3 regions of the Endozoicomonas sp. genome follow, and region 3 is predicted to be linked to each of the others. Evidence: predicted binding sites of a transcription regulator. Region 3 holds the regulator's gene; each other region holds the start of a gene.
The links. The regulator sigma-54, encoded in region 3, starts transcription at its own class of promoters, with help from an activator protein. The targets are predictions, from matches to a motif close to TGGCACNNNNNTTGCTNT.
Positions count from the first base shown of each region.

Region 1 (3,157 bases), 1.2 Mb from region 3:
TATCAAGAGCTGCCGGGTACTTGGCGTCAATGTCTTCATTTGAGCCAACGCTTAAGCCAAGATCCCGCACGAGACCGTCTTTCAAACCATAAACCCAGCTGTTTACGGTCAGTTTCTGGCCACGATCCCAGGCGTCCTGAACGATGGTTGTCTGGCACACGTTCAGCACCTGCTCAAGAACGTTAAGCTCACACATTCTCTGGAACTGCTCATCATCACTGCCGGCATTCTCAAGTAGGTCAGTGTGCTTCTTTTTAACGTCCTGAACGTGCCTCAGCCAGTTATCGATCAATCCCAGCTTTGAGTTGTTCATGGCTTCGCGCACACCGCCGCAACCGTAATGCCCTGTCACAATAATGTGCTCCACCTTCAGGTAGTCAACAGCGTATTGAAGCACGGACAGGCAGTTCAGGTCGGTATGGACCACCACATTAGCAACGTTTCGGTGTACAAAAAGTTCGCCCGGAAGGAGGCCAACGATTTCGTTGGCAGGTACCCGGCTATCTGCACATCCGATCCAGAGGTACTTGGGCGCCTGCTGTTCAGAGAGTTTTTCAAAAAAACCGGGCTTTTCTTCACGAATGGACTTGGACCACTGGTTATTGTTTTCGAGGAGGTTTTCCAAACTAGACATAGTTTCCAGATCCATATTCCTGTTCCATAACTGGAGAACGTTATAGCAACTCCACTTCGGCAAGACCAGCACTCTAATGTAAGAGGTTTGTAACCGGGAAATGAGTCAGATGATGACTTGGTAGCGTGCCAGATTGGTGCAGACCCTGTGACCTGCCTGATGTAGCTGCACCCTCATTGCTATCTCTGATTGCTTTTTACTCTCTGAAAACAGGTAAGGTATTTGTCAGTCAGAATAAGCTAATGCTTTTAAATTCAGTTGGTTATCAGATTTTCTGTTATCTGGCACGTTTTCTGCTGACTCCCTGGCAGTACATCTCTGTGCGTTGGCTGATACCGGAAAAGAGTGATGCCTGATTACGGTTACTCCAGCTCAACGTAGAGAGGCCGGTTATACGGGGGAGGGGAATAATGACGTGGTTTAAGCCTTTTAAGAAGGCATCGGTTCAGCAGGTTTCCAGGTTAAGCAAGGTTGCTGCCATCAGTGCGGTCATGGGGGTGAGTGCTGTTACCGGGCAAGCCAGTGTCAGGGCAGATGTTGAACTTGGCTATCCGGAAAAAGAAGAACTGACCATTGGCTTTATCAAGCTGACGGATATGGCGCCCATTGCCATTGCTTATGAGAAGGGCTTTTTTGAAGATGAAGGGCTCTACGTCACGATTGAAGCTCAGGCAAACTGGAAAGTGCTGCTTGATGGTGTGATTGATGGGCGTCTTGATGGTGCCCATATGCTGGCTGGACAGCCTCTGGCTGCCACCATGGGCTTTGGTACCAAAGCCAATATCATTACGCCATTCTCCATGGATCTGAATGGTAACGGGATTACGGTTTCCAATGAAATCTGGGATCAAATGAAGCCCAATATTCCCAAGATGGCCGATGGCCGACCTCAGCACCCGATTAAAGCGGATGCCCTGAAACCGGTGGTTGAAAAATACCAGTCTGAAGGGAAGCCGTTTAATATGGGTATGGTTTTTCCAGTCTCTACCCACAATTATGAACTTCGCTACTGGCTGGCAGCAGGAGGTATTCACCCCGGATTTTATGCACCACATAAAGGGGATACGTCTGGGCAGATAGATGCCGATGCCCTTTTATCCGTCACTCCACCACCACAGATGCCATCCACGATGGAGGCTGGCACCATCTATGGCTACTGCGTGGGCGAACCCTGGAACCAGCAGGCGGTCTTCAAGAACATTGGTGTGCCTGTGGTGACCGATTATGAGATCTGGAAAAACAATCCCGAGAAGGTGTTTGGGATTACCGAGGAGTTCTATAAAAAGTACCCCAATACCACCATCCGTCTGACACGAGCCCTGATTCGCGCAGCTCAATGGCTGGATGCCAATGATAATGCCAATCGACCTGAGGCAGTCAAAATCCTTTCGCAATCCAACTATGTTGGTGCTGACTACGAAGTCATCGCAAATAGCATGACAGGTACCTTTGAGTATGAGAAAGGCGACAAACGACCTGTAGAAGATTTCAATGTCTTCTTCCGCTACAACGCTACCTACCCATATTACTCGGATGCAATCTGGTATCTCACCCAGATGCGTCGCTGGGGACAGATTTCAGAAGACAAGAGCGATGAGTGGTACAAGGCGCTGGCTGCCAAGGTGTACCGTCCGGACATCTATGAAAAAGCGGCACTGTCTCTGGTGGATGAAGCACTGGTCAAGCTGCAAGACTTCCCGGACTTCGAGTCAGAAGATGGTTTCCGTGACCCACAGACCCACTTTATCGATAACCTGGTCTACAACGGCAAAAAACCAAACGACTACATCAATCAGTTCACCATCGGTCTGAAGCAGGGTGACAGGATTTGATCCTGTTGCCTTTCTTAAAGAGAAAGTGAAGGAGAGTGGATTATGACCGATGCCACGGTTGTCAGTCAGCCAGTGAATGGTGAACAAAGCAAGTCATCGTCACTGTCTTTTCTTGCCGGGCTGAGCGCGAAAGGCGCGATGAATTCCGGGAAGGTGTTCAGCACGGTACTGATGCCCATTATCGGTATCGTTGCGTTCCTACTGATCTGGTCTGGAGCTGCCCGGAATATTGATACCTCGTTGGGCAAATTTCCCGGACCTACCGTTGTATGGGAGCAGTTTGGCTCTCTCTACCAGGAGCATATAACCGAGCGGGAAAAGGCAGAAGCATTCTATGAGCGGCAGGAGAAACGTAATGCTGCCCGCGTTGCCAAAGATCCTGACTACGTTCCGAAAATACGGGCCTATACCGGCAAGGAAACCTTTCTCGATCAGATCGCTACCAGCCTGGTAACTGTGATGAGTGGGTTTCTGCTGGCGGCTCTAATTGCGATACCTCTTGGCATTGCCATTGGCCTTAATAAAACACTGAATGCGGCGGTGAATCCGATCATTCAGATATTCAAACCGGTTTCTCCCCTGGCTTGGCTGCCGCTGGTGACCATGGTTGTCAGTGCTCTATATATCAGCCCTGATCCCCTGGTAGCCAAGTCTTTTTTAAATTCGATGATCATCGTCATGCTTTGCTGTC
Region 1 covers NZ_OZ239981.1:4,763,871-4,767,027, forward strand. The annotation lists gene can (carbonate dehydratase) at 1-634, opposite strand, end outside; gene ACOCLE_RS21400 (CmpA/NrtA family ABC transporter substrate-binding protein) at 1,126-2,466, shown strand; gene ACOCLE_RS21405 (ABC transporter permease) at 2,509-3,157, shown strand, end outside.
Region 1: the regulator sigma-54 is predicted to act here: its motif matches at 917-934, upstream of ACOCLE_RS21400 (CmpA/NrtA family ABC transporter substrate-binding protein).

Region 2 (3,157 bases), 480 kb from region 3:
ACTGCCGGATAACTTGCCAATAGCACTTGCCAGGCAGATTATTGCCCGGGTTGACTGGCCATGCAGCAAACCTCAACTTTTATCCAGCCTTCATTATGGTCAGGTCTACCGTGAGCAGTGGCGCCAGGCTCATCAGACTGGCTATAACCAACAGGTACAACTGTTCCGTGGACTGGTTGGTAAGAGTGAGCGTATTCGGAAAGTGCGGGCAGCCATGGCTCAGGTGGCGGATCGGGACGTCAATGTTTTGATCACGGGTGAGTCTGGAACGGGTAAAGAAGTGGTTGCCCGTAATCTTCATGAACATTCCTACCGCAGGAGCGCGCCTTTTGTTCCCGTTAATTGTGGTGCAATCCCCACAGACCTGTTGGAAAGTGAGCTCTTTGGTCATGAAAAGGGTGCTTTCACAGGTGCTGTGACCACTCGAAAGGGACGGTTCGAGCTGGCGCAGGGGGGAACACTGTTTCTTGACGAAATAGGCGATATGCCTCTGCACATGCAGGTTAAGTTGCTCAGGGTTCTGCAGGAAAGAACGTTCGAACGGGTGGGGGGAACAGAGCCAATTGAGGTGGATGTTCGGATTATTGCTGCCACCCACAAAAATCTTGAAGGCATGATCACTGAAGGAAGTTTCCGGGAGGATCTTTATTACCGGTTAAATGTATTCCCCATCGAGATGCCTTCTCTCAAAGAGCGGCCTGAAGATATTCCGCTGATGATCAATGAGCTGACTCACAATATGGAGAAGCAGGGCAGAGGATCCATTCGACTCAGCTCAGCCGCAATATTATCGCTTTGCCGGCATGACTGGCCAGGAAATGTCCGGGAAATGGCCAATCTGCTCGAGCGCCTTGCGATCATGTATCCCTATGGGGTTATTGGTGTTCAGGATCTGCCAGAAAGTTTCTGTCACCTCGACTTGATCAGCCAGGAAGATGATGGTGTTGCTGATTTGTTTCCCGACAGTATTCAGCCAGCAGGTGCTGCTACTTCGGAAGACCTTGCTGTATTGCCTGTAGGGGGATTAAACCTTAAAGAATATCTAACCCGGCTGGAAAAGAGTTTGATTCAGCAGGCGCTGAGTGACTGCAACAGTGTTGTCGCTAGAGCTGCAGATAAGCTACAGATACGGCGAACGACTCTAGTGGAAAAAATGCGCAAATATGGTCTTCAAAGGTATGAAGATTCTGTTAAAACCTGATATTCAATGATACAAAAAAATGGCTACATACTCATGTAGCCATTTTTTTGAGTAGGTAGTAGCTATCTACAATGATGAAGTAGTATTTTTATATTTTTTAAGTTAGCCAACACTCCATATGTTTGTTTCTGTGTTGTTCTATTGTCGTTCGAACTCATTCTGCGTCTTTCGATCTTACATATTGAATCATTCTTGCTGATTGATTCTTGTATGGTCTGTATTTGTGTTTTGATAGCTCCTAAATGATTAATCCATAGTTCTCTCAGCATATGGTTGGATGTGTATCGCATTTTACTTTTCAGTTTTATTCGATTTTCCTGAAGATGAGGTTTTTATTCTCAAGTTATATGGTTTAGTGTCGAATGACCGAAGTCGGGGGGGGGCAGTTTTTGATTTTATTGTTCAATGAATAAAGTGCTTGGAATTATTTGATGATCTGCTTTCTATTTTTTCTCCCTACTATTGATTGAATGCTGCCATTTTTGCGTCACTATAAAGTGACACTGTCAAATAACTATCTTTTTAGATGATTCAAAAAAGTGTTCAAGATATTTTCAAATCAACCGAAAATTATTCTATGTCAAAAAAATAGCGAATTCTTAATAGCGACGCTTTATAAAAGCGTTTAAAAACATAGAGTTGCATTTTTTTGTTTTTCTTTATTGGTTTTTTTGGGGTTTGACAGTTGTTTTTATTTTTCAAATCAAAGTTGGCACGCTCATTGATAGGTATATTTTGTCGTTTTTTTATATGCATTTCTTGAGCAATTGAAAAATTAAAGTGAGAACAATGGCACAAGCAAAGAAAAGAGTGATTGCGGTTTCAGGGTGTAAAGGAGGTGTTGGTAAAACCGTAGTTGCAGTAAATCTTGCTCTGGCTCTGGCAAAGTTGGGCCAGCGTGTCGTTTTGATGGATGGCAACCTTTCTGTACCAGATGTTGAGTTCACCCTTGGGATGAATAAAGATGGTTTAAATTGTCAGTCGTCGTCTAATCTGGTTTTTTCATCTTCTGATGAAGGCGAGTTAGTAAATGGGGGTTCTAGCCATCAGCAGAAAGGACTGTTGGATGGTCCTTCAGGTGTCAGAGTATTTACACCGACAGCTCAAGGGGACTGGAAAGACAGTATTCAAATTGTTCAGGCAGTGGAACTGATTCAGGACATGGATGATCTTGCATCGGATCTGGATACTTTGATTATTGATACGGCTCCGGGCTTGGCTCCGGATAATGTAACTCTCATTCAGGCTGCAACAGAGGTCGTCGTTGTTATCAGCCAGGAAGACGTATCTGTTATTGATGCTGTTCGACAGATAAGGCTTCTGTATCGGGTTTTCAATGTTCACCAGTTTTATATAGTTGTTAACCTGGTAAGCAGCAGAAGAGGCGGTGCTAAACAATTTGAGAAGTTACAGGAGTATCTGAAAGACGACAAACAGATAGTTTTAAGCTATCTGGGGGCAATTCCACATGATAAGGCTGTAAGTGAAGCTGTATTAAAGCAGTCGGCACTTTTGACTGTAAGTAACGATTGTCGGGCTGCAAGAGCATTTCACAGAATTGGACATCAGTTATCTAAATTACCGGTGCCTGAGCCAAAAGGTCGTATAGAATTCTTTTTGCCTGGTAGGATCAAGGAGAGGATCTAATCATGACAGAGACCGCACAGGAAGTGCAGAAAAAGACATTGAGCATGGAAGAGATGGTTGTAAAACATCGCTCATTGGTAAAAAGAATTGCTAATCATCTTGCCGCAAGAATGCCAGCCAGTGTACAGATCGATGACCTGGTCCAATCAGGAATGATTGGCTTGCTTGAAGCCGCTTCAAAATATGATGCATCCAAAGGTGCGAGCTTCGAAACGTTTGCAGGTATTCGAATCCGTGGAGCAATGCTGGATGAAATTCGAAAAGGTGACTGGGGGCCAAGATCGGTTTATCGAAATAGTCGTCGTATTA
Region 2 covers NZ_OZ239981.1:361,451-364,607, forward strand. The annotation lists gene ACOCLE_RS01730 (sigma-54 dependent transcriptional regulator) at 1-1,201, shown strand, start outside; gene ACOCLE_RS01735 (P-loop NTPase) at 1,991-2,848, shown strand; gene ACOCLE_RS01740 (RNA polymerase sigma factor FliA) at 2,893-3,157, shown strand, end outside.
Region 2: the regulator sigma-54 is predicted to act here: its motif matches at 1,912-1,929, upstream of ACOCLE_RS01735 (P-loop NTPase).

Region 3 (3,157 bases):
AGTGCAACCACTGGTATGACGATGAGTATATCCACACGAAACCCTGAAAATGCTTAAATTTCGTGCAGATTATTTCTTGTACTAATGTTTGTAATTGACCAGTGTCAAACAATGATCTAGTACTTTTTTTAAACAATTCCGACAGTCGTTATGACCGAACTCTCAAAGCGGAAAGCACTGATAGCCAACAAAAAAACACAGGTAAACTCATTATTTTCAAACTCTGCACATTTTTTGCTAAAGCTATGGTTTCAGAAACGACTATGGGTTTATAATCAGCCGCACATGGAGAGTAGTCGTAACAACATCCGTGCCAACACTGAGCCGCCTGCGGTTGATCCTTCTGTAGAAACTCATAAGTTTCACCTGCAGCCTCCACGGACAACGAAGTAAAGGTATACGGTTGCCTATGAAGCCTTCCTTACAGCTCAAGATGGGCCAGCAGTTGACCATGACGCCTCAACTGCAACAGGCCATCCGACTGCTACAGCTATCGACACTGGATCTTCAGCAGGAGATTCAGGAAGCTCTGGAATCCAACCCCATGCTGGAGTCCGAAGATAGCCAGACAGAGGACACATCCACCAGCAGTGAAGGAAAGGAAGAACTCGTTGATCTGAGTGAAGCAGCCTCAGAACCTGAGCCGCAGGAGATGGCGGAATGGTCAGAAAGCATTCCAAACGAGCTGCCCGTCGACTCAGCATGGGACGACGTATACTCCAGCCTGCCCGCCAGCAGTGGCGACGATGATTATGACCCCCTGGCGAAATCATCTTCTGTAGAGTCTCTTCAGGATCATCTGGAGTGGCAACTGGATATGGTACCCATGAGTGACCGGGACCGGCTGATTGGCCTTGCCATCATTGAAGCCATTAATCCGGATGGCTATTTAACCTGCTCACTGGATGACCTGTTTGTGTCACTTCAATCCCAGCTGGAAGAGCTGGAGATCGAAGAGGTAAACGTGCTGCAACATCGGGTTCAACAATTCGATCCTGTGGGTTGTGGCAGTTCAGACCTTAAAGAATGCCTGCTGGTCCAGCTCCGTCAGCTTCCCCCATCAACACCTCATTTCAAAAATGCCGAAAAACTGATCACACTTCACCTTGAGTCGCTTGGCACCCGTGACTATGCACGAATCATGCGCAGGGCCAAACTGAAGGAAGACCAGCTGCGTGAAGCCCTCAGCCTGATTCAAAGCTTCAACCCAAAACCTGGCAGCACGATTGATCAGACAGAAGCAGAGTACGTGGTTCCGGATATATCCGTCCGTAAAATCAAGGAACGATGGACTGTCGAACTGAATTCGGATGCACTCCCCAAACTGCGCATTAATAATAATTACGCTTCCATGGTTCAAAGAGCCAATAACAGCCGCGACAATGTGTTCATGAAGAACCACCTGCAGGAAGCCCGCTGGTTTTTGAAAAACCTGCAAAGCCGCAATGAAACGCTGATGAAAGTCGCCAGTCAGATTATCGCCTATCAGCAGGAGTTTCTTGAAAAGGGTGATGAAGCCATGAAGCCCCTGGTGCTGGCGGATATCGCCGAGGCAGTCGGTATGCATGAATCCACCATTTCCCGGGTCACCACCCAGAAGTACATGCATACCCCTCGGGGCGTCTACGAACTCAAGTACTTTTTCTCCAGCCATGTCAGCACAACGGAAGGTGGTGAATGTTCGTCCACAGCGATTCGAGCCCATATCCGCAAGCTCATTGCTGAGGAAACACCACGCAAACCGCTCAGTGATAATAAAATTGCGGCCATACTGGGAGAACAGGGAATCAAGGTAGCCAGGCGAACCATTGCCAAATACCGTGAGTCCATGAATATCCCTCCATCCAATGAGCGAAAGCAGTTAGTCCCCTGAGAATCATAAAGGTCTTGTAAAAGATAAGGTGATGTACAGGACAAAAAGCAGTTTTTTTTGTCTCAGGGCATTCCAAGCTGCATTGACAGTGTTAGAATCGAAGTTAACCAGTTTGAAAAATCCCGCGGACTGGTGATTATCTGGATAATGGGATCAGGAGAGCGTTACATGCAAGTCAACATCAGTGGACATCATGTCGAGGTAACAGAAGCTCTGCACGACTATGTGATCAAGAAACTGGAACGTCTTGCTTCGCATTTTGACCATATCACCAATGTACAGGTGACCCTGAGTGTAGAAAAGCTGGCGCAGAAAGCAGAAGCCATTCTGCATACCCGCGGAGCCGAGATTAATGCGACCGCCGAGCACGAAGACATGTACGCAGCCATTGACCTGCTCTCGGACAAATTGGATCGGCAGCTGGTTAAACAGAAAGAGAAAGCCTTAAACAGGCAACAGGGCGCCAGTGGCCATGCCCTTTGATTTTTCAGGTTGCCATTCTTATTTAGCATGATGATTCATCGCATCCTAACCCCCGAGCGCACCCTTGACGGTGTGCACGGGGCCAGCAAAAAGAAAATTCTGGAATATATCGCTGACCGCATCAGCAGTGAAGTCCCCGAAATCAATGCCAAAGAACTGTTTGAAGCCCTGGTTTCACGGGAGCGTCTTGGCACCACGGGACTGGGATCAGGTGTGGCTATCCCGCACTGCCGCTGTAAAGCCTGTCCGGAGCCGGTTGGCCTATTTATACGACTTGCGGAACCCGTTGACTTTGACTCAGTGGATCGTAAGCCAGTTGATCTGGTTTTCGCATTGATCGTACCAGAGGGGGAAAATCAGGAACATCTGGAGATTTTGAAAGCACTGGCAGAAAAGTTTCATTCCGAAGCTCTTCTTCACACCATTCGTCAAGCAGCTGATGCACAGACATTATACAAAAATTTGTGCTCCTGACCCCTGTTCTTCTTAACTATGAATACATCCCCCTAGAAGCCAGCATTTTCAGTCAGGATTAATCGAGCTACAGACTCCATAAAAAAGCCGCTTACTGGAAGCGGCTTTTTTTTATGATGCTCTCCTATTAACTTCTGTAGGACTTTCGCATTGACAGGCAGCTGTAAAAATTGCTAGATCAGCAAAAAATAGCGGATGTCGTCGTGCGTAGAAAGATAACAAGACCTACAACAGCTGGGTGTGATTTGCCGAAATATACAGGGTTTCTATTGTGTGAGCCGAAATCAGCAACCTGTACTCGCCTTAGTGAGATCGGAGATATGTCAC
Region 3 covers NZ_OZ239981.1:5,918,997-5,922,153, reverse strand. The annotation lists gene dcuC (C4-dicarboxylate transporter DcuC) at 1-35, opposite strand, end outside; gene ACOCLE_RS26170 (RNA polymerase factor sigma-54) at 410-1,873, shown strand; gene hpf (ribosome hibernation-promoting factor, HPF/YfiA family) at 2,042-2,356, shown strand; gene ACOCLE_RS26160 (PTS sugar transporter subunit IIA) at 2,384-2,830, shown strand; gene ACOCLE_RS26155 (transposase) at 3,034-3,157, shown strand, end outside.